3 regions of the Micromonospora sp. NPDC007230 genome follow, and region 2 is predicted to be linked to each of the others. Evidence: riboswitches for the same ligand, from Rfam matches in the RefSeq annotation. Region 2 holds a riboswitch; each other region holds the start of a gene.
What was found. A riboswitch is a leader RNA that binds a small molecule or an ion and turns the genes downstream of it on or off. The one in region 2 is predicted to bind cyclic di-AMP.

Region 1 (10,076 bases), on a different contig from region 2:
CCAGGCCGCCGCGGTGGCCATGGTGGACGGTCCCCGGGCCGGGCTCGCCCTGCTGGCCCCGCTGGACTCGGACGACCGCACGGCCGGGCACCACCGGCTCGCCGCGGTCCGTGCCCACCTGCTGGAAATGGCCGGCGACCGGGACGAGGCGCGGGAGGCGTACCTGGCCGCCGCGCGCGCGACGACCAGCCTGCCCGAGCAGCGCTACCTGGAGGTACGCGCCGCGCGCCTGGCCGGGGGGCGCTGATTCGCAAACAGCGGCCCCCGGCCCAGCACACCGGTCAGGCCCGGCACTCCCGGGCCAGCCGCTGCGGGATCTCGACGAAGCTGGCGCTCAGCCACGTGACCGGCGCGGACGACTTCGCCCCGACGTCGATCCGCCGCGCCGCGTCCGTCACGAGCGCCTTGATCTCCGGATCCTGCGCCCGGGCGGCCTGCCGGCGTACGTCGTCGGCCAGGTCGGCGAGATTCGCCTTGACCTGGTCGTTGATCTGCTCCGGAGTGAGGTCCCGGCGGGTGGCCGCGGCGGAGTCGGCGGCGATCTCCTTGCTCTTGGCGATGATGAGCTTGTCGACCTCGGCACAGACCGCGGCGGTGTTGGCCGCGGTCACCGGTGACGGCGACGCGGTGGCGGTCGGGGCCGGCGCGGTGGCGGAGGCGGTCGGCGGGGCCGCCCAGCTGCGCGTCGACGCCCCGGTGTCCTCCTCCGGCGACGGCTGGCAGGCCGTGGCGAGGGCCGTCATGGTCACCAGGGCGGCGGCACGGATGGCGGCGGTACCCGACATGGTTCTCCCCGTACGGTCGTCGGCCGTCGGTGACGGCGCGTGGTCGACCGGGGCTCCGTCCTGGGCCGCCGTCCGCGCCCCGGCCAGATCGAGCGGCGACGGATCGAGTGTGCCAAGGATCCGGCGCGACCGCCGGACGCGGTCGGCGCGCGGCACGCCGGGCCGGCGGGATGCCGGTGAGCGAGGCGCCGCCGCCGGCCCCGGGCGGATCGGGACCGGCGGCGGGTGCGGAGGTCAGCCGACGGGCCGGAAGCGCCGCAGCCGGAGGCTGTTCGCCACCACGAAGACCGACGAGAAGGCCATCGCGGCACCGGCGATCATCGGGTTGAGCAGGCCGGCGGCGGCCAGCGGCAGCGCCGCCACGTTGTAGGCGAAGGCCCAGAACAGGTTGCCCTTGATGATGCCGAGGGTGCGCCGGGAGAGCCTGATGGCGTCCACGGCCGCCATCAGGTCACCCCGGACCAGGGTCAGGTCGGACGCCTCGATCGCCACGTCGGTGCCGGTGCCCATGGCCAGCCCGAGGTCGGCCTGGGCCAGGGCGGCGGCGTCGTTGATGCCGTCCCCCACCATCGCGACCGTCCGCCCCTCGGCCTGGAGGCGCTGCACCACCTCGACCTTGTCGGCCGGCAGCACCTCGGCGATCACCTGGTCGATGCCGACCTCGGCGGCCACCGCCTTCGCGACGGTGGTGTTGTCGCCGGTGAGCAGCACCGGGGTGAGCCCGAGTTCGCGCAGCCGGGCGATGGCCGCCGCGCTGGTCGGCTTCACCACGTCGGCCACCGCCAGCACGCCACGGGCCCGGCCGTCCCAGCCGGCCAGGACCGCCGTCCGGCCGGCGGCCTCCGCCTCGGTCGCCGCCCGCACGACCTCCTCGGGTACGTCCAGACCCCGCTCCCGCAGCAGCCGGAGCCGCCCGACGACCACGTCCCGGTCGTCGACCGAGCCGGCCACGCCGAGCCCTTCCGCGTTGGCGAAGCCGGTGACCGGGGGCACCGGGCCGGCCCCCGCGGCACCGTCGGCGATCGCCCGGGCGATCGGGTGCTCGGAGGCGGCCTCCAGCGCGCCGGCCAACTGGAGCAACTCGTCGGCGTCCTGACCGGCGGCCGGGAGCACGTCGACCAGGGTCATCCTGCCGGTGGTTACCGTGCCGGTCTTGTCCAGCACCACCGTGTCGACCTGGCGGGTCGACTCCAGCACCTCGGGGCCCTTGATCAGGATGCCGAGCTGGGCACCCCGCCCGGTGCCGACCAGCAGCGCGGTCGGGGTGGCCAGGCCGAGGGCGCACGGGCAGGCGATGATCAGGACGGCCACCGCGGCGGTGAACGCCGCCGTCGTCCCCGCCCCGGTGCCGAACCACCAGCCCAGCGTGCCGGCGGCCAGGGCGATCACGATCGGCACGAAGACCCCGGAGATCCGGTCGGCGAGCCGCTGCACGGCCGCCTTGCCGGTCTGCGCCGCCTCGACCAGCCTGGCCATCTGGGCCAGCTGGGTGTCCCCGCCGATCCGGGTGGCCCGCACGACCAGCCGGCCGCCGGCGTTGACGGTGGCGCCGACGACGGTGGCGCCGGGCCCGACCTCGACCGGGACCGACTCGCCGGTGAGCATGCTGGCGTCGACGGCCGAGGTGCCCTCCTCGACCACGCCGTCGGTGGCGATCTTCTCGCCGGGCCGGACCACGAACCGGTCCCCGACCACGAGCTGGTCCACCGGGATCCGGTTCTCCCGGTCGCCACGAAGCACCGCGACGTCCTTGGCGCCCAGCTCGAGCAGGGCGCGCAGGGCGGCGCCGGCGGTCCGCTTGGACCGGGCCTCGAAGTAACGGCCGGCGAGGATGAAGGCGGTGACCCCGGCCGCCGCCTCCAGGTAGATGTTGCCGGCGCCGTCGCCGCGGGTGATGTCGAAGCGGAACGGGTGCACCATCCCGGGCATCCCGGCGTCACCCAGGAAGAGCGCCCAGAGCGACCAGCCGAACGCGGCGAGGGTGCCGAGCGACACCAGGGTGTCCATGGTCGCCGCGCCGTGCCGCAGGTTGATCCAGGCGGCCCGGTGGAACGGCAGCCCGCCGTAGACCACGACCGGGGCGGCCAGTGTCAACGACAGCCACTGCCAGTAGGTGAATTGCCAGGCGGGCACCATGGCGAGCAGGATCACCGGCACGGCCAGCGCGACCGAGACCCACAGCCGGGTACGCAGCCCGCGCAGCTCGTCCACCGGCTCGGCGGTCGCCTCGGCCCGGGACTGGGCCGGCGGGGGCGGTACGGCTGCCGTGTAGCCGGTCTTCTCCACCGTGGCGATCAGGTCGTCCGGCGTCACGTCGTCGGCGTACCGGACGGTGGCCTTCTCGGTGGCGTAGTTGACCGTGGCCTCGACGCCGTCCATCCGGTTGAGCTTCTTCTCGATGCGGGCGGCGCAGGAGGCGCAGGTCATGCCGCCGATCGCGAGTTCGATCTGGTTCGGCGCGACCGGCAGGGACGAAGAGCCCGCGCTCTTGGCGGTCGATGTCATCGCGGCACCTCCGGTCAATTGTGCCCGTGACCCGGGGTGCCGTGGTCGGCCTCCGGGGTCGGTGTGGTGGTCGGGGCCGGCGCGCCCGTCGCCGGCGTGCCCGGGTCGCCGGTCACGACGGTGAACTCCGCGGTGTGCACCGCGTCGCCGTGCCGGAAGTCCAGGTAGAGGCGGTACGTCCCGGCCGAGGGCACCTCGGCGGAGAAGGTGACCGCCGGGCCGGCCGCGGTCCGCCCGTCACCGGGCGTGCCCTCCGGATGCACGTGCAGGTAGGCCAGGTCGCCCTGCCGCAGCGCCACCAGGTGCCCGTACGCCCCGAGGTAGGGCTGGAGGTCGGTGACCGGCCGGCCGTCCCGGCTCACGGTCAGGGTGAGCTGGCTGGTGCGGCCCGGCTGCGGGGTGCCGCCGAGGGTGACGGTGTAGCCGTCGACGGTGGTGCTGGTGGCGGGCGCCGGCAGCGGCCGGTCTGCCAGCGTGCCGGGGACCGTGACGTCGACCCCGAGCGTCAGCGGCACGCCGCCGGTCGGGGTGAAGTCGGCGAACGCCCGCCAGGTGCCGGCGCCGGCGAGCGGCGAGGCGACCCGCCAGGTGCCGTCGGGGGCCAACTCGGGGTGGACGTGCCGGAACCCGGAGAGGTCACGCCGGGCGACGATCAGGTGCATGCGCTTGTCGTGCGCCACGTCGTAGCGGGTGACCGGCCGGCCGTCGGGGCCGGTGATCCGGAAGGCGAACTCGCCGGCCGGGGCGCTCACCGGCTGCAGCGTGTAGCCGCGGTCGGAGACGAGCAGCCCGCCGGGCAGGTGGTCGGTGGCGGCCGTCGCGTGGCCGGCGTCGCCGTGACCTCCGTCACCGTGGTCGCCGTCGGTGGTGTCGTGCGGGGTCGCGGCGGGCGGGGCGACGGGGCCGGCCAGGTGACCGACCCCGTACGCCGCGCCGAACACCGCCGCGAGGCCGAGGGCGAAGCCGCTCAGCTTCGTCGTCGTGTTCATGGGGTACCTCGGTTCCTTCGGGTCCGCGGACCCGTCACGCCCCGACGAGGTCGTAGCCGGCCTCGTCCACGGCGGCGCGGACGGCGTCCGTGGCCAACGGGCTCTCACTGGTGACGGTGACCTGGCCGGAGGCCAGGTCGACCTGGACGTCCGTGACGCCCGGGATGGCGCTCACCTCGGTGCTGACCGAGCTGACGCAGTGCCCGCAGGTCATGCCCTGGACCTGGTATGTGGTGGTGACCATCGCAACTCCCCTCTCGCCGCCCCCACCCTATACCCCCGGGGGGTAATTGGTGGAGAGACCACTGCCACTACTGTACCGCTACCCCGTGGGGGTATCAGCCAACGAAGAGGACCGTACCATACCCCCGAGGGGTACGCTATCCTGGACGCCATGACCGCACCGACGACCCCGACCCGGGGCTACACCGCCAGCAAGGACCAGCTGCTCGCGCGGCTCCGCCGTATCGAGGGCCAGGTCCGCGGCATCGAGAAGATGGTCGAGGACGACCGCTACTGCATCGACGTGCTGACCCAGATCTCCGCCATCCAGGCCGCCCTGGACAAGGTCGGCCTCGGCCTGCTCGACGGGCACGCGCGGCACTGCATGCACGAGGGTGCGGCCGAGGGCCGCGCCGACGAGATGGCCACCGAGATGATGGCCGCCGTCGGCCGGCTGATGAAGCGCGGCTGACCAGGCCCGTTGGGGGCCGGACGGCGCGTCCGGCCCCCAACGGCTGCGCGTCAGCGCCCGTCGAGCAGCTTCCTCATGCTGTCGATCTCGGCCCGTTGGGCGTCGACGATCCGCTGGGCGAGCGCCCTGGCCTCGGGGTTGGCGCCCCCGGTCAGCTCCGCCTGCGCCATCGTGAGCGCGCCCTCGTGGTGGGCGATCATCATGGTCAGGAACTGCCGGTCGAAGTCGGCCCCGGACGACGCCTTCAGCGTCGCCAGGTCGGCGTCGGACATCATCCCGGGCATGCCGTGGTCCATCCCCGGCATGCCGTGGCCGGCACTGGCCGGAGGCACCGGCCGGCCCCACGCGCTGAGCCAGTCGGTCATGCTGGCGATCTCCGGCGCCTGGGCCGCCTTGATCTGCCCGGCCAACCTCCGCACCTCGGGGTCGGCGGCCCGGTCGTCGGCCAGCTCGGCCATCGCCACGGCCTGCCGGTGGTGCGGGATCATCATCTGGGCGAACGTCACGTCCGCGTCGCCGAAGGAGGCCCCCGGGGAGGGCGATCCCGTAACGGGCGTGTCGTGGCCGGCGCCGGCGGTCGAGTGGTCGCCACCGCCACAGCCGGTGAGGGCGAGCGCGGCGGCTACGGTCGCGCTGGCCAGGGCGGCCCGACGCGCGAGGGTACGAGTGGACATGGAACAGCCTTTCGGTGTCGAAACGTACGCAGCGGACGGCGGACGCGGGTGACCGGTCTTCCGGTCCTCCCGCGCCGGGCGTCCTATCTGCGCAGCACCGACACCGCCGCCAGGCGCAGCCCGTACGGTCGGGGCGGCGGGGCGCGCGGTCCTGGGGCGGCCCCGAGGGCCACCCTGGCGGCCGGCCCGTAGGTCCGGGACCCGGCCCGCAGCAGCAGGGCGACCAGCAGCGTGACGGCGAACGCGCCGAGCACGGCCAGGCAGATGCTCCAGCCGGACCGGTCGCCGCCGGGATCACCCAGCGGGAGCAGCCGGGCCTGGGCGTCCGCCGGCGGGAGCACCCGGGCCGGGCCGCAGCCGTCACCGTGGCAGTCGCCGGCCATGCCGGCCACCGCGGCCGGCAGGGCGGCGGGACCGGCCACCGCGGCCGGCGGGGCGCCGTGGTTGGCCGCCGCGTGGTCCCCCGGGCCGCCGGAGGCGTGCGTGCCGTGGCCGAGAGTGTGCATGGCGGTCAGGCCGACCAGGGTGCAGAGCAGCAGCAGGAGCCGGACCCACGGTCCGGTCGTCACCGCTGGCGCCGTACGCACGAGAACCACGCTAGTGGGTGCGGCGGGCCGGGCCGGCAGGAACCACCGGAGATCGCTCATCGCCTGCGTCGCGCCCCGGGCCTGGCTACCATTCCCGGCGGCGACCGGCCTGCACTCCCCGGCCGACGCCAGCGCCGGCCCGGTGAACCGACCAGCCCGGTGACACGTATCGCGCTGTGACTCGTTGGGAGACACGCCATGGGCGCCGACCACACCCGTCCCGCTCCGCCCGCCCCGACCGGGGTGCGACGGATCCTCGTCGCGACGGTGGTGCCGCTGTTCCTGGTGACCGTGGTCGCCGCGCTGGTGCTGTGGCCGCGGGACAGCCGGGAGCCGACAGGTGGCGCGGACCTGCCGCGTTACCACGGCACGGTGACCCGGGTGGTGACCGAGCCGTGCCCGCCGACGCCGGAGGGCGGCACCGGCCAGGCCACGGGGCCGTGCGGAACCGCGACGGTCGCCGCCGAGCAGGGCCCGGACGCCGGCCGGCAGGTCGAAGCACCCCTCCCGTCCGGTCCCGGGGCATCCCGGATCGAGGTCGGCGACAAGATCATCCTCGTCGAGCTGATGGACCCGGCCGACCCGACGATCAAGACCTACAACATCGCCGAGCACCAGCGCGGCACGCCGCTGGTCTGGCTGGCCGTGCTGTTCGCCGTCGCCATCGTGGCGTTCGGGCGCTGGCGCGGACTGGCCGCGCTGGGCGGCCTGGTGGCGAGCTTCGCCGTGCTGCTCGGTTTCGTGCTGCCCGGGATCGGCGCCGGCCAGCCGCCGCTGCTGGTGGCGATCGTCGGCGCCGCGCTGATCATGTTTGTGGTGCTCTACCTGACCCACGGGATCACCGCCGAAACCTCGGTGGCGGTGCTCGGCACCCTGGGCAGCCTGGTGCTGACCGGCATCCTCGGCACCCTGGCCACCGCGGCCACCCACCTGACCGGCTACGGCAGCGAGGACGCCACCACGCTGTCGATGTTCCAGCAGAACGTCGACCTGCACGGGTTGCTCCTGGCCGGCATCATCATCGGCTCGCTCGGCGTGCTGGACGACGTCACCGTCACCCAGGCGGCCACGGTCACCGAGCTGGCGAACGCGAACCCGGGGCTGTCCCGGATGCAGCTCTACCGGGCGGCCACCCGGGTGGGCCGCGCCCACATCGCCTCCACCGTCAACACCATCGTGCTGGCGTACGCGGGCGCGTCGCTGCCGCTGCTGCTCCTGCTGGTCGCCGACTCGCGACCGGTGGGCGAGATCCTCACCAGCGAGTTCATGGCGCAGGAGATCGTCCGGAGCGCGGTGGCCACGCTCGGCCTGATCGCCGCCGTACCGCTGACCACCGGTCTGGCGGCGGTGGTCCGGACCGCCGGACGGGCCGGCGCCGCGACGGACGCCGGAGCCCGCCCGCCGTCGTCCCGGCCGCCGGCCGAACGGCACGACGCGCTGGAGGCACTCGGCGGTGCGGCCGCCGGACGATCCGGACCGGAGAGGAGCACGGAAGCGGCATGGTGACACTCCGCAGCGTGACCGGCCGGCGCGAACGCGACGCTGGTCACGCAGGGCGACGACGAAAACGTGCGATTGGTCGGCTTCCGGGCGTAGATCCCCGACCGGGCTCTCGGGTAACCTCGCTGCCGGTAACCGCCAAAGGCGCGCACCGGCGCCAGCGGCACCACCGCCCAATCGCCCTGTGGCGAACCGGGGAACCAGGTACCTGGGGTGAATCCGCGCGAGCGGTAGGGGCCACTTCCGTCCCGAACCCGACAGCTAACCCGGTCGGCGGTCGACGGAAGGGAACACTGTTGACGGCACCCCTGCGCCGCTGGTTGACACCTGTGGTGGCCGTGCTCACCGCGTTCGCCATCGTCGCCGGGCCCACCCCGGCGCTGGCCGCACCCAACACCCCCAACCCATCGGGCCACGAGGAGGACAACGATCCTCCGCTCATCACCGAGGTCATCGATGCCGCCAATCGCGGCTTCCTGCAGGCCAAGGCGAAGCTGGACAAGTCGAAGCAGCGCCAACTCCAGTTGGCCCTCGAGATCCGGGCGGCGCAGGCCGACCTGGACGCGCTGCGGCCGCAGGTGAGCCAGATCGCCACGCAGTCCTATCGGACCGGCCGGATCGGCGCGATGGCCCTGCTGCTGGAGAGCAACGCGCCCGACTCGTTCGTCCAGCGGGCCTCCGCCCTCGACGAGCTGAACCTGATGAACGCGCAGAAGCTCGCCGAGGTCAACGCCGCGAAGAACCGCGCGGAACAGGCCAAGATCGCGCTCGATGCGGAGATCCGCGAGCAGCAGAAGCAGACCAACGCGATGCGGCGCGAGAAGGCCGAGGCGGAGAAGGCCCTGCGGCTGGTCGGCGGGCGGGGTTTCACCGCCGGTCTGGTCGCGGCCACCTCCCCGGTCGCCCGGATCGCTCCCGGCCGGACGGCTGACGGGGGGTGGAAGCCCGAGTCGCGCAGCGTGAAGGATCCGACCACCTCGGGCTACATCACCCCGCGCACGCTGCACATGTACAAGGAGGTCAAGCGGGCCGGCTTCGACCGCTTCGTGGGCTGTTACCGCCCGGGCGGCCCCTGGGAGCACCCCAAGGGCCGGGCCTGCGACTGGTCGCTACAGCGCAGCGGCTTCTCCCCCTGGCACAACAACGACATGCGGATGTACGGCAACAACCTCGCCGCGTTCCTGATCCGCAACGCCGACCGGCTGGGCGTCTACTACGTGATCTGGAACCGGCAGATCTGGTTCCCGGCGACCGGTTGGAAGTCCTACAGCGGTCCCTCCAACCACACCGACCACGTGCACGTGTCGCTGCTGTAGCCGGAGTACCACGCCGAGGGGCCGTCCCGCCACCGCGCGGGCGGCCCCTCGGCGTCAGGAAGGGCTCAACCGGCGACGGCGGTGGGCGCCGGGTCCGCGGGCGTGGCCGCGCCCGGCAGCGTCGCGCTCGGCTTGCCGGCCGGCACCTCGGCCACCGTCCGCACCTCGCCCGCGCTGAGCCGGTACGACATGCCGACCACCCCGCACCGCCCGGCCGTCACCCGCTCGGCGAGCACGGCGGACCGGGCCAGCAGCGCCTCCACGGTCCGCGCGATGTGGATGTCGACGATCTCGTCGAGGTCCTCGACACCCTCCCGGGCGGCCCGGGCCAGGCTGGGCACGACGGCGTCCACCAACGCGCCGAGGTGGCCGGCGGGGGGCGTGCCGGTGGCGACCACCTCGCGGGCGGCCTGCACCGCGCCGCACGAGTCGTGGCCGAGCACCACCACCAGCGGGGTGCCCAGCACGGTGACCGCGTACTCGACGCTGCCGAGCACCTCGGGGCCGACGGTGTGGCCGGCGGTCCGCACCACGAACAGGTCACCGAGGCCACGGTCGAAGATGATCTCGGCGGCGAGCCGGGAGTCGGCACAGCCCACGATCACCGCGAACGGGTGCTGGCCGTCGGCGACGGCGGCGCGATGCTCGGCGTCCTGGTTGGGATGACGGGGTACGCCGGTGACGAACCGCCGGTTGCCGGCGAACAGCTCGGCGAGCGCCTGTTCGGGATTGGTCGGCAGCACTGCACTCACCTCGTCCTCGCGCGAAACGACCTGGTCAGCCGGCCGGCGGCAGAGGCGGCCTCGACCACCACGGTCACACCCGAGCCAAGACACGTCAAGATTTACGTGATACGGATTTCATACGTCACCGGTCACTTGACGGCCGCCCGCTTGCGGCCCGCCGCCGCCCGGGGCCGGTCGACACCGGCGCGGGGCCATACCATGACCACCATGGCGACGACAGCGGGCGAGAACGGGAGCGGCCGGAACTGGACCTTCCTCACCAACCACGGGCACGTGCTGC
Region 2 (10,076 bases):
GGTACGCGGCGTCCGGGCAGCTCCGGCGGCCGGTGTCGGGCTGGGCGGCGGCATGCCCTCCAGCCTGGTCGCTGATCCGACCGTGCGGGGGGAGGTCGGGAATCTTCTCCGCGACGCGGTTGGCGTGCTGTCATGGCGGGTAGCCGGTTGTTACCGCCGGGTTACGCCGGTGTGTGAACATCGGTCGGCCCGGGGGAGGTGGACATGCCGGAGCACCTGGAGGTACGGCTGTCCGACGGCGTACGGCTGCACGTGGCGGCGACCGGGCCGGTCGACGCCGAGGTCACCGCGGTCCTGCTGCACGGCTGGACGCTGGACGGGCGCAGCTGGCACCGGCAGTTGGCCGCGCTGCGGGCGCGGTACGGCGACCGGGTGCGGGTGGTCACCTACGACGCCCGCGGGCACGGCCGGTCGAGCTGCATGGCGCTGCGTACGGCCACCCTGGCCCAGCTCGGCGACGACCTGGCCGCGGTGCTGGACGAGGTCGTCCCGCACGGGAAGGTCGTCCTGGTCGGGCACTCGCTGGGCGGGATGACGGTGATGGAGTACGCCCACCGCCATCCCGCGCACTTCGCCGCCCGGACCGCCGGGCTGGTCTTCGTGTCGACCACCGCCGAGGGGCACACCCACACCGGCTACGGGCTCTCGCCCCGCATCGCCCGGTTGATCCGGCTCGCCGAGACCACCGGCGCCGGGATGCTCGCCCGCTGCGGCGCCTGGCGTCCGCCGCACGCCCTCCTCCGCGCATTGCGCCCGAGCATCCGCTGGATGCTGTTCGGCGACCGCTGCGACCCGGCCGACATCCGGCTGGTCACCTCGGCGGTGGCGCACGCCTCGCTCCGCTCGATCGGCGGCTTCCGCGCCTCGATCGGTGCCCAGCACCGGCTGGACACCCTGGCCGCGCTCGGCCGGGTGCCGGCCGCCGCGCTGGTCGGGGACCGGGACCGGCTCACCCCGCCGCCCTGTGCCGAGTCGATCGCCGCCGCGCTGCCCAGCACCGAGCTGACGGTGTGCCCAGGCGCCGGCCACATGCTGATGATGGAACGGCCCGACGAGGTGAACGCCGCCCTCGCGGCGGTGCTCGACCGGGCCCTGGCCCGGCCGGCCACGCCGGCCGCCGAGCCGGTCGCTGAGCCGGTCGCTGAGCCGGTCGCTGAGCCGGTCGCGCCCGGCGGTGCCGGCCGCGCCCGGGAAGCGGCCTGACCCGTGGTGGGAACGCCCAGATAACGGGCAACCGGCACGCGCGGGTGCCGGGCACCGGCATGGCCGCGACAACGGCCGGGAGGGCGGCCCGTACCCTCATTCAGCCCGCCGTACCCGCCGCGTGACCACAGGAGCCCCCGCCGTGAGCGACCAGACGACCCTGGAACGGGAGATCGCCGTGGAGCAGCGGCATCTCGACCGGGTGTACGCCCGGCTGGCGGAGCTGCGCCGGTCGGCCGCCGACGCCGAGCGGGAGGGCTACCGGCTGGCCCGGGTCGGCAACTTCGGCGCGCTGGTGGAGCGGGACGCGATGGTCTTCCACGCCGCCCAGCGCCGGTACGTGCTGGACGCCGAGCACGAGGGGCTGGTCTTCGGCCGGCTGGACCTGCGTACCGGGCAGGTGCTGCACGTGGGACGGCTGGGCATCCGCGGGAAGAACGCCGAGACGCTGGTGGTGGACTGGCGGGCGCCGGCCGCCGCCGCCTTCTACCAGGCCACCCCGGCCGAGCCGATGGGCGTGGTCCGCCGGCGCACCATCCAGTCGTCGGCGGAGCAGGTCACCCGGATCGAGGACGACCTGCTGGACCCGGAGTCGGCGCCGCCGGACCTGGCGGTGGTCGGCGACGGCGCGCTGCTGGCCACCCTGTCCCGGGCCACCGGACGGGGCATGCGGGACATCGTCGCCACCATCCAGCGCGAGCAGGACGAGGCGATCCGCTCCCCCGGCTCGGGCGTCACGCTCGTCTCCGGCGGCCCGGGCACCGGGAAGACGGCGGTGGCGCTGCACCGTGCGGCGTACCTGCTCTACTCCGACCGGGCCCGGTACGCCGGCGGCGGGATCCTGGTGGTCGGCCCGTCCAGCGTGTTCGTCGAGTACATCGCCTCGGTGCTGCCCTCGCTCGGCGAGGAGACCGCCACCCTGCACTCGCTCGGCTCGCTCTTCCCCGGCATGTCGGCGACCCGTACCGATCCGCCCGAGGTGGCCGCGGTGAAGGGGTCGCTGCGGATGCGCCGGGTGCTGGAACGCGCGGTCCGGGACGCGGTGCCGGACTCCCCCACCGAGCTGCGCCTGCTCTACCAGGGCGAGCTGCTCCGCCTGACCAGGGACCAGCTGGACGCGATCCGGAACAAGGTGCTGCCCCGTGGCGCGCGCCGCAACGAGGTGCGCCGGGCCGGGTTCGACGGCGTCCTCGCCGCCCTGTACGCGCAGGCCCGCCGGCTGCGGATCGGCCGGCTGCCGGAGCAGCCCGCGTTCGAGGACGAGATCATCGACCGGCCGGAGTTCCGCGAGTTCCTGAAGGCCTGGTGGCCCCGGTTGCACCCCCGGCACGTGCTCGGCTGGCTGGCCCGCCCGGAGCGGCTGCGCCGGTACGCGGGCGGTGTCCTGTCCGGCGCCGAGATCCGGCTGCTCACCGAGGCGTACCGGACGCTGGACCGGGCCGGGCTGACCATCGCCGACATCGCCCTGCTGGACGAGCTGGACGCGCTGCTCGGCAAGCCGGTGCAGCGGGCGAAGCCGAAGCGCGACCCGTTCCAGCTCGCCGGGGGCGTCCGGGAGCTGAGCACGTTCGCCGACCGGCAGCGGGCGGCCCGGGCCGCGGCGCGCGAGCGCCCGGAGGACTACCGCGACTACGCCCACGTGGTGGTCGACGAGGCGCAGGACGTCTCCCCGATGCAGTGGCGGATGATCGGCCGGCGGGGCCGGCTGGCCTCGTGGACGGTGGTGGGTGACCCGGCGCAGACCGCCTGGACCGGCGACCCGGAGGAGCTGACCCGGGCCCGGGACCAGGCGCTGGGGCGGCGCCGCCGGTACCGGTACGAGCTGACCACCAACTACCGCAACTCGGCGGAGATCTTCGCAGTGGCGGCCGCGGAGATCCGCCGGCTCTACCCGGACCTGCCGCTGCCCACCGCGGTCCGCTCCACCGGCGTCGAGCCGGTCGAGCTGGCGGTGCCCCCCGCCGAGCTGGCGCCGGCCACCGTGGCGGCGGCGCGCGCCCTGCTGGCCGAGGTGGAGGGGACGGTCGGCGTGATCACGCCGGTGCCGCGCCGGGACGAGGTCGCCGGCTGGCTGGGCGAGCTGGGCGGCGGCCGGCTGCAGGTGGTGACCAGCCTCCAGGCCAAGGGCATGGAGTACGACGGCGTGGTGCTGGTGGCCCCGAGCGAGATCCGGGCCGATCCGGGGTCCGGCGTCCGCACGCTCTACGTGGCGCTCTCCCGGGCCACCCAGCGCCTCACCACCCTCGACCCGGTGGGCTGACGGCGGCTCCGGCGACCCCCATTCACTCGCACATATAGCGATGTGAGCATAGATTGGGTCGGGCCGGGGTGCGGAACGGAAGGGTGTGGGCGTGGGCGCAGGTCATGACCACAGCGGCACGGTCGCCAACGCCGCGCACCGCCACCGGGGCCGGCTCTGGGCCGCCTTCGGGCTGCTCAGCGCCCTGATGGTGGTCGAGGCGGCGACCGCCTTCGCGACCGGCTCGCTGGCCCTGCTCTCCGACGCCGGGCACATGTTCACCGACGTCCTCGGCATCGGCATGGCGCTGGCCGCGATCACCGCCACCCGGCGCGCCGAGACCGATCCGCAGCGCACCTTCGGGCTCTACCGGCTGGAGGTGCTGGCCGCCCTCGCCAACGCGGTGCTGCTCGGCGCGGTCGCCGCGTACGTGCTCGTCGAGGCCGTCCGCCGGTTCGGCGAGCCACCGGAGGTCCTCGCCGGGCCGATGCTCGCCGTGGCGGTGCTCGGCCTGCTCGCCAACCTGGTCGCGTTCGGGCTGCTGCGCAGCGGGGCGCAGGAGAGCATCAACCTGCGCGGGGCCTACCTGGAGGTGCTCGGCGACCTGCTCGGCTCGCTCGGCGTGATCGGCGCCGCCCTGGTCATCACGTTCACCGAGTGGTGGTGGGCGGACCCGCTGGTGGCCGTCGCGATCGGGCTGTTCATCCTGCCGCGCACCTGGCGGCTCGGCCGGGCCGCGGTCCGCATCCTGGTGCAGGCCGCCCCGGAACACCTGCAGGTGACCGCCGTGCACGACCGGCTGGCCGCGGTGCCCGGCGTCGCCGAGGTGCACGACCTGCACGTCTGGACGCTCACCTCCGGCATGGACGTGGCCTCGGCGCACCTGACCACCACCCCCGACGCCGAGGTGGGCGAGGTGCTCGCCGCCGCGCGGGCCGCGCTGCACGATGACTTCCGGATCGATCACGCCACGTTGCAGATCGAACCCGGGGCGTCACCCGGCGCGTGCGGATCCGTCGAGTGGTAATTGAGGACAACCTTAATTCCAAGTGGCTATTGTGCACTAGTGCCGGCTTATGCCCGATTCCCGTTCGCCGCCTACGGCGACGGGCCGGAACAGCGCCGGTAGGCTCGGTCGCGGCTTCCGCCGGGCGACGCCCAGCAGCGTCCGCGGTGGCCGTCGCCTAATCGCCACAGCACGGCGAGCCGGGGAACCACGTACCTGGGGTGCATCCGCGTCAGCGGTAGGGATCTTCCGTCCCGAACCCGTCAGCTAACCCGGTCGGCGGTTGACGGAAGGACACGTGAATGCCACCAGTGGCACCTGTACGAAGGACGGCCGCCCGGTTGGCGGCCCTGCTCGTCGCGGCGCTCGCCCTCGGCGTCGCGGCCACGCCGGTCTCCCCCGCCTCGGCGGCTCCCCCGACCGGCCTGCTCGCCGCCGCACCCGGCGACGACGAGGGCGGCACACCGGCGCTGCGCGCGCAGCTCGACGCGGCCAGCAAGGGCTGGCTGGAGGCGCGGACCGCGTTGAACCGGTCGGTGAGCCGGCAGCAGCAGCTCACCGCCCAGCTCAAGACGATCAACAGCGAGCTGGGTGTACGCGACGCCAAGGTCGGTGAGCTCGCCGGGTTGGCCTACCGGACCGGGCGGCTCGGCACCGCCGCGGCGCTGCTCGGCAGCAGCAACCCGGAGGGCTTCATGGACCGGGCGCTCACCCTGCAGCAGGTCGCCGCACACGAGGACCGGGCCCTGCGCGACCTGATCGACACCCGGGACCAGGCCACCCGCACCCAGAACGCGCTCAACGGCGAGATCCGGGAACATCGCAAGCAGGTCGCGATCATGGCCAAGCGCAAGGCACAGGCGGAACGCGCGCTGGAGGTGGCGAACAACCGAACCACCGGCACCGCCGGCGGCAGCGTGCAGGGCACGTCCCGGGCCAACGCCACCCCCGCGAAGCGCAACGCCGACGGTTCCTGGCCCGCGGAGTCGTGCAGCGTCAACGACCCGACGCCCGCCGACGGCTGCATCACCCCGCGCACGCTGCACGCGCTCCAGCAGGCCAAGGCGGCCGGGTTCACCCGGTACGTCTCCTGCTACCGGCCCAGCGGCTCGGGTGAGCATCCCAAGGGCCGGGCCTGCGACTTCGCCGCCCAGAAGAACGGCTTCGGCGGGGTGGCCACCGGCGGCGACAAGACGTACGGCAACAACCTGGCCGCGTACTTCATCCGCAATGCCGACCCGCTCGCCGTGCTCTACGTGATCTGGTACAAGCAGATCTGGCTGCCCAGCAGCGGGTGGAAGGCGTACAGCGGGGGCAACGGCGACCCGTCCAGCGACCACACCAACCACGTGCACCTGTCGGTGTACTGAGCCCGCGGTGGCCCGCCGCCCGGCGGGCCACCGTACGCCCACCGACGTACGCCGGATGTCGTCGCGCGGCCCACGACGCCGGGCCGGCGACGGCCGAGCATCGAGGGCATGAGCCGACTCTCGCCCACCACGCGCAAGGCACTGCTCACCCTGCACCTGGTCACCTCGCTGGGCTGGCTCGGCGCCGACCTGGTGCTGGTCACCCTCGGCATCGCCGGGCTGCGCGGCGCCGACCCGGAGGTGGTCTATCCGGCCGCCGGGCTGCTGGTCACATACCTCTTCGCGCCGCTGAGCGTGGCGGTCTGGCTGGTCGGGCTGGCGAGCGCGCTGCTCACCCCGTGGGGCCTGCTGCGCTGGCGCTGGGTGCTGGTGAAGTTCGCGATCACCACCGGGATGCTCGGCCTGGTCCTGCTGCTGCTCACCCCGACCGTGCGCGGGCTCGCCGAGCTGGGGCCCGAGCTCGCCACCCGGGACCGGCTGGACCTGGTCATCCCGCCGGCGGTCTCCAGCAGCCTGCTGATCCTGATGACCGTGCTGTCCACCTACAAGCCGTGGGGACGGCTGCGCCGCGCCACGTCGGCGACCCGGCGGCCGGCCGACGGCTCCAGCGACGGCTTCCGGTCGCGGCGCGGGGTCAGACCGGCCTTCATTCGGCCCGGAGCGCCGCCTGGCGGCGCGGAGGCCGAATCATGGCCGCCAGCCGAGCCGGAGTTGCCGCAAACCGCCGGGCGGCGGGCCTAGCCGGTAGGGTCGCCGCACCGGCTCAGTCGGCGTGCCCCTCGAGGGTCGCGCCGAGCCGGCTGGCCAGGCCGAGATGGGCCGCCCGGGCCTGCCGGAAGGCGTACCCGAACAGCGGCGCCGGGGCGGAGAGGGTGATCTCGACGTCGATCCGCACCACGCCGCCGGGCTCGTCCCGCAGCCGGGTGTGGTTGCGGACGGTGGTGGCCGGCTGCTGCCGGGCCACGGTCACCACCTCGTCCTCGTTGGCGACCAGCACGTCCGCCTGGTAGGTGACCGGGAAGTGCAGCGGCCCGAGCGCCAGCCGGTCGGTGATCGCGTAGCTGGCCAGGGCGCCGGGCCGGGGCGGGAGCTGGCGGACCCGGACGATCAGCGGATGCAGCTCGCCCTGGCGGGTCAGGTCGCTGAGCAGGGCGACCGCCTCCGCCCGTGCGCACCGAGCCTGCACGGTGTAGCTGAAACTGTCGCTGCTGAGCAAGCCGTACTCCCCTAGCCGTCGCCGGTGGGCACGATCGTCCCGTACCGGGGGCCGGCTGGCAACGGTCGGAAGACCCGGTCCGGGCGGTCCGCCTGGCAGGGCTCAGGCGCCGGGGAGCACCTCGGGCGTGGGGGTGTCGGCGAAGTACGGCTCGGGAGCGCCGAAGAGGCCGAGCAGGCCGGTGACCCAGAGCTGCCGGTGCACGAACCGGCTCGGCTCGGTGACCACCAGCTTGACACCGCTCACCTCGGCGGTCTGGAAGCCGGCGACCATGGCGCTGATGCCGACCGAGTCGATGAAGGTGACCAGGCGCATGTTCAGCTCGATGCGGGCGGGCCGGCCCTTCGCAAGCACCTCGGCGATCGCTTCCCGCACCTCGTACGCGGTGTCGACGTCGATCTCGCCCCGCGGGGCGATCTGGACGACACCACCCGGCTGAACAGACTTCACGATCGACAGGCTCACGCGAACACCTCCACTCGCCCGTACGGGCGCCTCATCAGTACGCGGGCCGCGACCGAGAGTATTCCTCCGACGGCCTCGGTCGCCACCCCTCGGGATGAGCAATTCGCGGACTGGGCACACCTGGGCATCCCAATCCGGACCTTCCAGTTCCTATTTCGGCTACGACAGGCTCTCACTATTCAACGACCGACGAGGGTCGCCGATCCGCCGACCCAGGGTAGCCGCCCCCCGCTCGCCGGGCCCGCACCCGGCCCTCGGCGCGTTCGGGTGGTCTGTCCCATCCTGCCCCAGTCGGCCGCGACGGGGCGCGCCGGGGTGGTTTGCGCCGAGTCCGCTGCGGGCACTGGCCGGGATGGGCGGACCGTCCCGCGCCCGATCGTCGCCGGAGTCCGAAGTGGCCGTCGGCCTTCGGCACCCCGAGGAGGTAACCATGTTCGGATCCACCCTGCTGGACCGTCGCAGCAAGCCCGAGCGGATCGCGGACCACGCGTGGCAGCAGTTGTTCTCCGCTGTCGACGCCGCCGGCGACAGTGTCCGGGGCGCCGCGCGGTCCGCCCGCCGCAACGGCTCCGGCCTCGCCGACGACGCCAGCGACCTGGTCGGCTCGGCTGCCGAGGAGGCCCGCCGCCGGGCCACCCTGGCCTTCGACGCGCTCGCCGGCCGGCGGCCGGCGCTGCCCTGGGCGCTGCTGATCAGCGCCGCGCTGGCCGGCGCTGCGGTCGGCTGGGCGGCCGGCACCTTCGCCCGGGCGGCCGGCAGCCGAGCCCGGGAACTCGGCGAGATCGAGTTCGTGGACGTGGACCGGCCGGACTCGGCGGCCGGCCTGGACCGCTGACCCGCACGCCACGACGGCGGTGTCCCGAGTTCGGGGCACCGCCGTCGGCGCGTCAGAACGCGGTGACGCTCGCCGGCGCCCGTTCGGCCCGGCTGAGTGCCCGCAGCACGGCCGGCTGGCCGTGCCGGCGTACGGCGAGGCGGGCGAGCAGGGCGAGCACCGGGTCCAGCACGTCGGCCGGCAGCTCCGGGGTGGGTACGCCCAGGCTGAACGCGAGGTCGTCGGAGTGCACCGCCAGCTCCATCAGCCGGGTGGTGAGATAGTCGTCCAGCGCCAGCGACCAGGGCCCCCGGGCCAGGTGCACCACCCGCCCGTCCGGCTCGGCGGGCAGCGCGACGGCCAACTCGTCGACCGCGGCGCCGACGGCAGCCAGCAGCGCCTCGGGGCCGTCCGCGGCGATCCGTTCCCCGGACCGGCGGATGCCCACGTTCACCTCGTCGTCGACCGACGCGCCGATCCAGGTGCCTCGGGCGTAGTGGTCGAGCAGGCCGATCGGCTCGCCCGGCGGCACCGGCTCCGCCAGCACCGTGGGCACGGCCAGGATCTGGAAGGCGAGGTGGCCGGCGAGTCCGCCGATCCGGAACTCGGCCAGCGCGCTCGGGGCGTCCCACTGCTTCGCCACGGCCGGGTCGGCGAGCAGCGCCGCGGCCGAGCGGGCGGCGGTCAGGTAGGCGGTCCTGATCGGGTGCATCGGGCGTACCCCTCTCGTCACGGGTCCGAGGGGTCGAGCCTACTCAGCAAGATCGACCACGGCGCGGGCCCGGATGCGGCGGTGGCCGCCCCGCGGACGGGACGGCCACCGCGCGGCCCGGTCAGCGGGCGACGATCGCGGTGCAGGTCAGCGCCGGCACCGGGTTGGTGCCGGTCCAGCTGGCGAGGAACCCGAAGGTGGTGCTGGCCCCGGTGCCGAGGGCGCCGTTGTAGCCGGCGTCCCCGACCACCACGAGGGTGCCGTTCTGGGTATACGTCCCGCCCCACAGCTGGGTGATCCGCTGCCCGCCGGCGTAGTTCCAGGCCACCGACCAGGCGCTGGTCGGCGAGCCGTTGTTGCGGACCGTCACCTCACCCTGGAAGCCGCCCGCCCACGAGTTGGTCACCCGGTACGTCGCCGTGCAGCCGCCGGCCGGGTTCGGCGTGGTCGGCGCCGGACTGGTCGGGGTCGGGCTCGGCGAGGTCGGCGTCGGGCTGGGTGACGTGGGCGTCGGGCTGGGTGACGTGGGCGTCGGGGTGGGCGTGGTCGGCGTCGGGCCGGGGGTGCCGCCGAGCCGGTCCGCCACCAGGATGCCCCGGCCGTTGGTGCCGAGGTAGACCCGGCCGTAGACCCGCGGGTCGCCGGTCAGCGCCTCGCCGGCGTTGCCGTACTGGTGCTGGTCGTCGTTGATCCGCACCCAGCCGGCGCCGACGTTGTCCGAGCGGTAGACCCCGGGCGTCCCGTCGACGGTGCCGATGGTGAACAGCGCCGGGTAGCCCTGCCCGGGGGCCGCCTTGCCGAAGCCCACGTTCACCGCCGAGCTGACGTTGGTCAGCTTGGTGAAGCTCGCGCCGGAGTCGGTGGAGTGCCACAGTCCGCCGTCGCCGGCCAGCCAGACGTCGCCCTCCCTGCCGGGCAGGGCCTTGAACTTGACCCCGCTGCTCGGCAGGCCGGCGGCGGCGGTGGCGGTGAAGCTGGCCCCGCCGTTGGTGCTGACATAGAACCGGCCGCCGCTGAAACCGTAGAACCGGTTGGGGTTGACCCGGTCGGA
Region 3 (10,076 bases), on a different contig from region 2:
GGCGATGCTGCTCGTCGGCGAGCTGGGCGAGGACACGGTCGACGTCGAGCCCAACTACGACGGCTCGCTCACCCAGCCCACCGTGCTGCCGGCAGCTTTCCCCAACCTGCTGGTCAACGGCGCGTCCGGGATCGCGGTCGGCATGGCCACCAACATGATCCCGCACAACCTGGGCGAGGTCGTCCAGGCGGCCCGCTGGCTGATCAACCACCCGGACGCCACGCTGGACAAGCTCATGGAGTTCGTCCCCGGCCCGGACCTGCCGACCGGCGGGCTGCTGCTCGGCCTGGACGAGGTGCGCCGGGCGTACGAGACCGGCCGGGGCGTGGTGCGGATGCGCGGCCGGGTGGAGATCGGCCCGCTGGAGGGCAGCCGCGGCCGGCAGGCCATCACGGTCACCGAGCTGCCCTACGGCGTCGGTGCGGAGAAGGTCATCGCGGCCATCACCAACGAGGTCAACAAGACCAAGCGGCTCTCCGGCATCGCCGACGTCAAGGACCTCACCGACCGGGAGAACGGCACCCGCCTGGTCGTCGAGTGCAAGGTCGGGGTCAACCCGCAGGCGCTGCTCGCCGACCTCTACCGGCTCACCCCGCTGGAGCAGTCCTTCGGCGTGAACAACCTGGTCCTGGTGGACGGCCAGCCGCAGACCCTGGGGCTCAAGGAGCTGCTGGACGTCTTCCTCGCCCACCGGTACGAGGTGGTGACCCGGCGCAGCGCGTACCGCAAGCGCAAGCGCGAGGAGCGGCTGCACCTGGTCGACGGTCTGCTGATCGCCCTGCTCGACATCGACAAGGTGGTCAAGCTGATCCGGGCCAGCGAGGACGCCCAGGCCGCCAAGGACGGCCTGATGCAGAAGTTCAAGCTCTCCGAGATCCAGGCGACCTACATCCTGGACACCCCGCTGCGGCGCCTCACCAAGTACGACCGGCTGGAGCTGGAGGCCGAGCAGGAGAAGCTGCGCGCCGAGATCGCCGAGCTGTCGAAGATCCTCGACGACCCGAAGGTGCTGCGGAAGCTCGTCTCCGACGAGCTGGCCGCCGTGGTCAAGCAGTTCGGCACCGAGCGCCGCACCACCCTGGTCGACGGGGACCTCAAGGAGGTGCTGGCCGCCTCCGTTCCGGCCGGGCCGCTGGAGGTCGCCGACGACCCGTGCCAGGTGATCCTCTCCGCCACCGGGCTGGTAGCCCGGACCGCGGCCGAGTCGGAGGAGGCCACCGAGGGGCGCCGGCGCAGCGGCCGGGTCAAGCACGACGCGGTACGCGCCGTCGTCTCCTCCACCGCGCGGGGCCGGGTGCTCCTGGTCACCAGCGCCGGGCGGGCCTTCAAGATCGACGTACTGCCGCTGCCGGTGCTGCCCGAGCAGTCCGGCACGGTGTCGCTGCGCGGCGGCATGTCCGCGGCCGAGCTGGCGCCGCTGGAGCCGGGGGAGACCGTGGTGGGGCTGGCGCCGCTCGGCCCGTCCGCCGAGGGATCGCCCGGCCTGGCGCTGGGTACCCGGCAGGGCGTGATCAAGGTCTGCGCGCCCGAGTGGCCGGTCCGCTCGGACGAGTTCGAGGTGATCTCCCTGCGCGACGGCGACGAGGTGGTCGGGGCTACCTGGCTCACCGACGGCGCCGAGACGCTGGCGTTCGTCTCCTCGGAGGCGTCACTGCTGCGTTTCGCCGCGTCGCTGGTGCGCCCGCAGGGCATCAAGGGCGGCGGCATGTCCGGCATCAACCTGCCGGCCGGGGCGACGGTCGTCTTCTTCGGCGCGGTCCGCACCGACGACCCGGGGCACGGGGAGCCGATGGTGGTCACCTCGACCGGCGCCACGGTGAAGGTGACGCCGCTCAAGGCGTACCCGGCGAAGGGGCGGGCGACCGGCGGGGTGCGCGCGCAGCGGTTCCTCAAGGGTGAGGTGGATCTGGCGGTGGCCTGGGTCGGTCCGCGTCCGGTCGGCGCGACCGCCACCGGCGATCCGGTGGAACTGCCCCCGGCGGACCCCCGCCGCGACGGTTCCGGCTTCGCGGTCATGCTCGGCCCCACCGTCGTCGGCCACCAGATCGAACGCGACTGACCAGGCGGGCCGGCAGGGCCGGCGGCTCACGCCGCCGGCCCTGCCGCGTTTCCCGCCCGCCCCGCGTGTTGATCATGACGTTGGCGATCCCGAAACGGACATCTCGCCCAGCCAACCTCATGATCACCGAGGTGGTCTCGGAGTTGGGGAGGGGTCAGAGTTCGGGTTCGGGGGCGGGGCGGGATTCCGGCGTGGTGCCGCGCAGGCGGGCGATGAGGCGCATGCCGTGGTAGATGACCAGGGCAGCGGCGGTGCCGAGGGCGATGCCGCTGAACGACAGGTCGCCGGCGGTGAGGGTGTAGTTGGCCGCCCCGATGATCACCGCCACGGCGGCGGTCATCAGGTTGACCGGGTCGTGGAAGTCGACCCGGTTCTCGATCCAGATCCGCGCGCCGAGGATCGCGATCAGGCCGTAGAGGGCGGTGGTCGCCCCGCCCAGCACCCCGGCCGGCACGGTGAGGATCAGCGCGCCGAACTTCGGGCTCAGCCCGAGCAGCACCGCCGCCAGGCCGGCCACCCAGTACGCGGCGGTCGAGTAGACCCGGGTCGCCGCCATCACGCCGATGTTCTCCGCGTACGTGGTGGTGCCGGAGCCACCGCCCGAGCCGGCGAGCACGGTGGCGATGCCGTCACCGAGGAACGCCCGGCCCATGTCCCGGTCGAGGTTGCGGCCGGTCATCGCGGCGACCGCCTTGACGTGCCCGGCGTTCTCCGCGATCAGCACCAGGATCACCGGGATGACCAGCACCACCGCCCGGACGCTGAAGCTCGGGGCGTGCAACTGCGGCAGCCCCACCCAGGCGGCCTCCTTCAGCCCGGTGACCGCCTTCGGGTCGAGTTCGCCGAGGACTGCGGCGAGCACCCAGCCGACCACCACGCCGAGCAGGATGGAGAGCCGGGCCAGGAAGCCGCGGAAGACCACCGTGGCGACCAGGATCGCGACCAGGGTGACCACCGCGATCAGGGGCTGGGCCTTGACGCCCGTGCCGCTGCCCCCGCCGTCCCAGGCCACCGGGGCCAGGTTGAGCCCGATCAGCGCGACGATGGCGCCGGTGACCACGGGCGGCATGAGCGCGTCGATCCAGCGTGCGCCGGCCCACTGCACCACCAGGCCGACCAGGGCCAGCACCGCGCCGACCACCACGATGCCACCCAGCGCCGCCGGGATTCCGCCGCTGGTCTTCGCGGCCAGCACCGGGGCGATGAACGCGAACGACGAGCCCAGGTACGACGGCAGCCGGTTGCCGGTGATCAGCAGGAACAGCAGCGTGCCGAGCCCGGAGAAGAAGAGCGTGGTGGCCGGCGGGAAGCCGGTGATCAGCGGCACCGTGAAGGTGGCGCCGAACATCGCGACGACGTGCTGCACGCCGACGCCGACGGTACGCGGCCAGGACAGCCGCTCGTCGGGATGCACCACGTCGCCGGGGCGGACGGACCGGCCGTCGCCGTGCAGGTGCCACGGGGACCAGCGGGGTCGTGGCTCGGTGGAGGACTGGGACATGCTCCGCCCTTCGCGTCGTCAGGTGACGGGGGCGTGATCGACCCTGAGGGTCGTTTGTAGCACGTCACGGATCCGCGTCCGGGTGCGGTGGGCCGGATCCGGCACCGCCGGGGGGCGTGCGCCGGCGCGGCCCGAGCCGGCCGGGGTCAGGCGACGCCGGCGGGACGGAACTGGACGCTGATCCGGGGACCGACCGGGCGGGCGGTCTTGGGGATGGCGTGCTCCCAGGTGCGCTGGCACGACCCGCCCATCACCACCAGGTCGCCGTGGCCGAGCGGGAAGCGCAGGCTCGCCCCGCCGCCGCGGGGACGCAGCAGCAGCGGGCGCGGCGAGCCGAAGGACACGATGGCCACCATGGTGTCGCTGTGTGCGGAGCGGCCCAGCGTGTCGCCGTGCCAGGCGACGCTGTCGCGGCCGTCGCGGTAGAGGCACATGCCGGCGGTGACGAAGGGCTCGCCCAGTTCGGCCGCGTAGTGCCGGGTGAGCGCCGCGCGCGCCTCGGTGAGCACCGGGTGGGGCAGTGGGCGGCCGGCGCCGTACCAGCAGAGCAGGCGGGGCACGTCGACCTCGGTGTCGTACATGGTGCGGCGCTCGGCCCGCCAGGGCACGTCGCGCAGCAGCGTGTCGAGCACCCCGTCGGAGCCCCGCACCCAGCCCGGCAGGTGGTCGACCCACGCGCCGCGGCTCAGCGCGTGCCGGCGCAGCCCGCCGGCGAGCGGGCCGAGGGTCGGCCCCTGCTCGGCGAAGTCGAGCATCGAGGGCTGGTACGCGACGTCGGACACGACGCCGATCCTACCCGCATTTCGAACAGACGTACGAGGACGCTGTCTGCGGCTCGCCGACGTCCCGATGGCCGGGCGGCCCGACGGCGCGGGAGGCGGTCCGGGGCGCCGGCGGGTAGGGTGCCCGGCGGCGGCGGCGCGGTGGAGCGCCGCCCCGGGTGGTCTCGGTGCCGCCCGTCGTCGACCGCCCGAGGAGGAGACGCGCTGATGATCCTGCTGACGGTCGGGCGTCCGGCATGACCAGTACGCCGACCGTGGCCCAGGCCGTCCGGCTGCCGTCGCTGACCGGGTTGCGGTGGGTCGCCGCCCTGCTGGTCTTCGGCTTCCACGCGGGGACCATGCGGATCGTTGCCGAGCCCGACTACCAGGCTGTGGTGAGCTGGCTGTTCACCCTCGGCCTGTCCGGTGTGGAGTTCTTCTTCATCCTCAGTGGATTCGTCCTGGTGTGGTCGTACCGGGATGGTGAGCCCCGGCGTGCCTTCCTGCGTCGCCGGCTCGCCAAGATCTACCCGAACCACCTGGTCACCTTCGTGGCCGCGCTGCTGGTCGCGTTCTGGTTCGCCGACCCGGTCGGCCTCTGGGCCGCCATGGGCAACCTGGCCCTGGTGCAGGCCTGGAACCCCACCCCCGGCCACTTCTACAGCGTCAACACGGTGAGCTGGTCGCTCTCCTGCGAACTCGCCTTCTATCTCTGCCTGCCGTTCGTGCTGCCCTACCTGCGCCGGTCGCGCACCGGGCTGCTCCGGGCGGTGGTGGTCGCCGCACCGCTGCTCATCCTGGCCCTCTGGCCGGGTCAGCTGCTGGTGCCCGAGGAGGACCGGTGGTGGTTCACCCAGGTCTTCCCGGTGGCGCGGTCGCTGGAGTTCTGGATGGGCGTGGCCGCGGCGGAACTGATGCGCCGGGGCCGCTGGCGTGGCCCGAACCTCACCGTGGCCAGCCTGCTCTTCGTCGCCACCTGGGTGGTCGCCGCGCAGTGGGTCCGCGCGGAGCTCTGGGCGGCTCTGCTCGCGGTCGCGTACCTCCTGGTCATCACCGCCGCGGCCGACGCCGACGTGCACGGCCGGCGCACCCCGTGGCGGTCTCGTCCGATGGTCTGGCTCGGTGAGGTCTCCTTCGCGTTCTACCTGGTGCACGTGCTGGTGATGCAGGCCGTGCTGCGCCTGACCGGGCACTGGGGCGACGGGCTGCGCGGCGGGTGGGGACCGCTCGCGGTGCTCGGCTTCCTGCTGGGCAACCTGCTGCTCGCCGCCGCCCTGCACCGCTGGGTGGAGACGCCGATGATGCGCCGGCTGGGACCGCCCCGGCGGGCCCGCGCGCAGGCCACCCCCGCCGCACCGGTCGAGGTCCGCGTGCCACGGCCCCGGTCGATCGAGTACGCGGGGCGGCGCGACCCGCGCTGAGCGGGCCGCAGAACCACACCCCCGCCGTCGGGCCGGTGTCCACGCTGGCCGGTGCGCCTCTGCGGCGGTGCGACACGCCCGGGGACGGTGCGATACGGCCGGTTCGACGGTAATTTGGACCGGTGCTTCCGATCGCGCTCACCTGTCCCGTGTGGTGGGTGGCGCGCTGGACCGCGCGCATGCTGGCCAGCCTGGCCGTGGTCGTCGCCTGCTCGCTCGGCGCCGCCACGTTGCCCCTGGGCCCGGCCGCGGCGGCGCACGCGGCTCCCGCGGCGGTCGCCGTCGACACCGCGACCGTTCGGGCCGGGCACCTCGGCGGCACCGAGTCCGCCGGCGCCGACCCCACCCTCCGGGCGCTGATCCGCTGGTCCGGCGGGGCCGCCGACGCGGTGGTCCGGGCCGGGACCGGAGCGCCCGGCCCCGCCGCGCGGATCGGCACCGGATCGGCTGCGGCGACCGGGTGGACGTCGTCCGGCGCCGACGCGGCCGGCGACCGGCAGGCCGTCCTGGCCAGCGCACCGGACTCGTCGGTGCGGGGCGTCGTGGTCGCCCCGGCCGACCGGCACCGCGTCCTGGTCGGGCTGGTCCCGGCGACCGTCGGCTCCCGGGCCCCGCCCGCCCGCTGACGAGCCCGGCGGGCCCCGGCCCGCCCACGCCGTACCCGAACCTCACCCGCACCGGCCCGGTGGCGGCGCCCGTACCCGGTCGCGCCCCCGCCCCGCCGGCCGTGCGGACCTCTCCACCACGTCGTTCCCGTGAGGTGCCGACCATGAAGCAGACCCTTCTCTACCACTTCCTGACCGAGGTTCCCGCGGCCGCCGCCATCTGGTCGGCCCTGCTCGTGCTCGCCCTGGGGGTGCTCGCCGCCCTGGTCGCCCGGCCCGAGCGGGGGACTCCGCCGGATCCCGCCCCCGACCCGGCCGCCGTGGCGGCCGCCCGCCGCGCCGACCTGCGCCGGTACGCCGACGAGGTGGCGGTCGCCGCCGCCGGGGCCCGGCAGACCGCCCGCCGGTGGCGCGAGCAGTGGCTGACCGCGCACGACGAGGTCGACCGGGCCTGGCGGGCGTACGACGAGGCCGAGGCGGCCGCCCGGCGGTTCGCGGGGGCCGCCGTGCTGCCCGAGCCGCGGACGCCCCGGACGCCGGCCGAGTACGCGGCCCGGGAGCGGTGGCTGCACCACGCCGCCATGACGGCGCACTGGCAGGGCGACCTGACCGCCCGGCAACTCGCGGACGTCCTCGCCGGGCGCAACGGGTGGGACCCGCGCCGGCATCCGGCCGAGCAGGAGATCGCCCTGACCCGGGTGGTACGCGACGGCCGGCGGGCCCGGTGGCGGGCGGCCGCCGAGCGGGAGCAGCGGGCCTGGCGGGACGCCGAAGTGGCCGCCGAGGCGGCCCGGGTGCTGGCCGTGGAGGCGCACGCGGCCGCCGAGGCGGTGCGCCCCGGAGCGGTCCCGGTACGCCCCGCCGAGGCGGTGACCCAGACCCTCGCCCCGGTGCCGACCGGCGCCGTCGCGGCGCACCCCGCACGGTGGCGTCCGGCGCGGGTCGGCTGAATCGTTATCCGAATTCGGTGAGCCCGGTCACGGCGACCGGGTAAACGGTCAACCGGATCAGGCGGGGCGATCGAGCCCCGCAATTCCCCTTCGATCCCCACCCGGATGTCCGATAGGCACCCGCCGGTTCCCGTTAAAAACGGTCGTCCCATTGAGTCGGGTCAGTGACCGACTGTTCCGGTCTCGGTAACGGTGGTTGACGTTTACGCAGGTGGGCGCGCTTGGCAGGCGGCGTACCCACCGGTAGTGTCAGCGCGTCCGGTGCGGTTTTCGATCGCAAGTGGCGACGCCGCGCCGACCCGCTCAATCGTGATCTCACGAACCGGGGACCCAGTGCAACACCGGGGTGAATCCGCGAGCCGAGGCCCGCGGTAGGGCCTACTTCCCGCCCGAATCCGTCAGCTAACCCGGTAGGCGGCCACGGAAGGAGTTCCAACCTCGTGCGAACCACCCCCCGATCCTCCCCCCGCCTCCACGGCGCCACGGTGCCGGCGCTCGCCTGACCCGCGAGTCCGTTCCGGTAACCGACCCCCGCCGCCCGGTCCGCCGGGCGCTCTTTTCCCGCGGCCACCCCGCCCAGGAACGCGCGTGAGCTACTCCGCGCGTCGGGCCGGCGTGTGCCGCTCCGGCCCCCGTGGAGGAACACGTGAAGCACCACCTGAAGCGTCAGCTGCGGCGCCTCGCGACCGAGCGCCCGTACCAGATCGTCGCCGGCTCCGCCGCGGCCCTCGTGCTGGCCGGCGGCGCCAGCGCGGCACTGGCCGGCACGAACGACGCGCCGGTCCGGCAGGAGACCACCGCCGCCGTCGCCGAACTGGCCCCGCGCCTCGGTGACGTCGCCACCCGGAGCGAGGCCCGGGTCGCCGCCCCGTCCCCGACCGCCTCGCCCAGCGCGTCGCCGTCGGCGAGGGCCAGCTCGGCCAAGCCGGACCCGGACGTGACGAAGACCGCGAAGGCGAAGCCGAAGCCGCCGTCGACGAAGGTCCTCGACTACAACTACGAGGCCCAGACCGCCTACTGGAACTGCGGTCCGGCCGCGGTGCGCAACGCGCTGAGCGCGAGCGGCGTCGAGACCACCCAGGACGCGATGGTCGCCCCGCTGAACGCCGGCGAGAACGGCACCAACTCGGCCGAGGACACCACCCGCGGGCTCAACCAGATGGTCAAGGGCAACCCGTACCGGACCCACATGATCCCCGGCCAGGCCGCGACCCCGGCGCAGATGGACCAGCTCCAGGCCGACGTGGTCAAGGCGATCACCGACGGCCGCGGCGTGGTGGTCAACATCGCCGGCTCCGCCACCGACACCAACGGCGGCTGGCACTCGTTCCCCGGCGGCCACTACATCGCCGTGGTCGGCTACAAGGACGACGGCCGGACGGTGCGGATCGCCGACTCGGCGAACCCGGCGCTGCCCGAGTACTGGATCACCACCATCGATCTGGCGAACTGGGCCGGCACCCGCGGCTACTCCGCCTGATCCCACCCCTGCACGTCGGGCACCGGCTCCAGGAGCCGGTGCCCGACGTCGTATCCGGGGCCGGTCTCGCGCCTGGTGTCCGTCCGGTGGCACACTGCGCCGTATGGGCGACGAGACGGGTACCCGCCAGCTGCTGCTGCTGCACGGCATGGGCGCCACCGGTGAGGTGTGGCTGCCCTGGGCGCCGCTGCTGGAGCGCCGCTGGGCGGGCCGCTGGCTGGCCCCCGACCTGGCCGGGCACGGCTGGTCGCCGCAACTGCCGGCGTACTCCTTCGAGGCGCTCGCGGACCGGGTGGTGGCGGGGCTCGGCCCGGTCGCCGACCGGCTCGGCCCCCGGGACCGGCTGGTGGTGCTCGGGCACTCGCTCGGCGGGGTGGTGGCGCTGGCGCTGGCCGCACGGACGCGGCAGCTTCCGATCGACGGGGTGGTCGGGCTCGGCATCAAGGTCGCCTGGTCGCCGGCCGAGCTGGACAAGGCCCGCGAGCTGGCCCAGCGGCCGGTGACCTGGTTCGCCAGCCGGGACGAGGCGGCCCGCCGTTACCTGCGGGTGGCCGGGCTGACCGGGCTGTTCGCCCCCGACCACCCGGTGGTGGACGCCGGGCTGCGCCGCGAGGACGGCCGCTGGCGGCTGGCCATGGACCCGGCCGCGTTCGCGGTCGGGGAGCCGCAGCTGCCCGCCCTGCTCGCCGCGACCGACGTGCCGGTGCTGTTGGCCCGGGGCGAGCAGGACCCGATGGTGTCCGACGCACAGCTCAAGGAGTTGGGCGTGCCGATGGCGACGCTGCCGGGGCTCGGCCACAACGCGCACGTCGAGGACCCCGCCGCCATCCTCGACCTGCTCGCGCCGTTCGCGGCGCCCGACGGGCCGTGACGCCGTCGCCCCGCAGGCAGGGCGACGACATCACGACCGCAGGTTGCGTCAGTAGAAGCAGCCGGTGGCGGGCAGGGCGGACGGGGCGGGTGGGGCGACGCCGTCGTAGATGGCCAGCAGCATGTTCTGCGGGCAGCGGTTGGCGCCGTTGACCCGGACCTCCAGGTGCAGGTGGGGGCCGGTCACGTTGCCGGTGGCCCCGGTGTAGCCGAGGACCTGGCCGGCGCTGACCCGGGAGCCGGCGGCGACCGAGCGCGAGTTCAGGTGGCAGTAGAGGTAGTAGGCGCCGTCGTCGGCGGTGATGCCGATGCCGAGGCCACAGCTGCCGCCGACGTGCCCGATCGTCCCGGAGGTGATCGCGTACGTGGTCGTGCCGGTCACGGTGGGCAGGTCGATCGCCGGGTAGTCGTGGTGCGGATCGTCGTACT

Region 1: another riboswitch for cyclic di-AMP. It lies ahead of ACFYML_RS11780 (coiled-coil domain-containing protein); the one in region 2 lies ahead of ACFYML_RS23860 (coiled-coil domain-containing protein).
Region 3: another riboswitch for cyclic di-AMP. It lies ahead of ACFYML_RS06855 (C39 family peptidase); the one in region 2 lies ahead of ACFYML_RS23860 (coiled-coil domain-containing protein).

What each region holds. Positions count from the first base shown of each region.
Region 1 is NZ_JBIAFE010000006.1:279,320-289,395, reverse strand. It holds gene ACFYML_RS11825 (RNA polymerase sigma factor) at 1-247, shown strand, start outside; gene ACFYML_RS11820 (hypothetical protein) at 282-785, opposite strand; gene ACFYML_RS11815 (heavy metal translocating P-type ATPase) at 1,020-3,290, opposite strand; gene ACFYML_RS11810 (hypothetical protein) at 3,305-4,279, opposite strand; gene ACFYML_RS11805 (heavy-metal-associated domain-containing protein) at 4,314-4,523, opposite strand; gene ACFYML_RS11800 (metal-sensitive transcriptional regulator) at 4,674-4,973, shown strand; gene ACFYML_RS11795 (DUF305 domain-containing protein) at 5,024-5,647, opposite strand; gene ACFYML_RS11790 (hypothetical protein) at 5,731-6,234, opposite strand; gene ACFYML_RS11785 (YibE/F family protein) at 6,433-7,740, shown strand; cyclic di-AMP (ydaO/yuaA leader) riboswitch at 7,895-8,025, shown strand; gene ACFYML_RS11780 (coiled-coil domain-containing protein) at 8,031-9,050, shown strand; gene ACFYML_RS11775 (carbonic anhydrase) at 9,116-9,793, opposite strand; gene ACFYML_RS11770 (helix-turn-helix domain-containing protein) at 9,995-10,076, shown strand, end outside.
Region 2 is NZ_JBIAFE010000018.1:48,475-58,550, forward strand. It holds gene ACFYML_RS23840 (carbonic anhydrase) at 1-54, opposite strand, end outside; gene ACFYML_RS23845 (alpha/beta fold hydrolase) at 205-1,203, shown strand; gene ACFYML_RS23850 (HelD family protein) at 1,346-3,463, shown strand; gene ACFYML_RS23855 (cation diffusion facilitator family transporter) at 3,555-4,469, shown strand; cyclic di-AMP (ydaO/yuaA leader) riboswitch at 4,614-4,746, shown strand; gene ACFYML_RS23860 (coiled-coil domain-containing protein) at 4,751-5,818, shown strand; gene ACFYML_RS23865 (hypothetical protein) at 5,927-6,559, shown strand; gene ACFYML_RS23870 (SRPBCC family protein) at 6,582-7,034, opposite strand; gene ACFYML_RS23875 (STAS domain-containing protein) at 7,137-7,499, opposite strand; gene ACFYML_RS23880 (hypothetical protein) at 7,930-8,334, shown strand; gene ACFYML_RS23885 (maleylpyruvate isomerase N-terminal domain-containing protein) at 8,387-9,025, opposite strand; gene ACFYML_RS23890 (cellulose binding domain-containing protein) at 9,147-10,076, opposite strand, start outside.
Region 3 is NZ_JBIAFE010000003.1:353,230-363,305, reverse strand. It holds gene ACFYML_RS06885 (DNA topoisomerase (ATP-hydrolyzing) subunit A) at 1-2,059, shown strand, start outside; gene ACFYML_RS06880 (uracil-xanthine permease family protein) at 2,214-3,560, opposite strand; gene ACFYML_RS06875 (alpha-ketoglutarate-dependent dioxygenase AlkB) at 3,707-4,342, opposite strand; gene ACFYML_RS06870 (acyltransferase family protein) at 4,579-5,742, shown strand; gene ACFYML_RS06865 (hypothetical protein) at 5,865-6,368, shown strand; gene ACFYML_RS06860 (hypothetical protein) at 6,512-7,297, shown strand; cyclic di-AMP (ydaO/yuaA leader) riboswitch at 7,588-7,729, shown strand; gene ACFYML_RS06855 (C39 family peptidase) at 7,932-8,777, shown strand; gene ACFYML_RS06850 (alpha/beta fold hydrolase) at 8,881-9,648, shown strand; gene ACFYML_RS06845 (peptidoglycan-binding protein) at 9,697-10,076, opposite strand, start outside.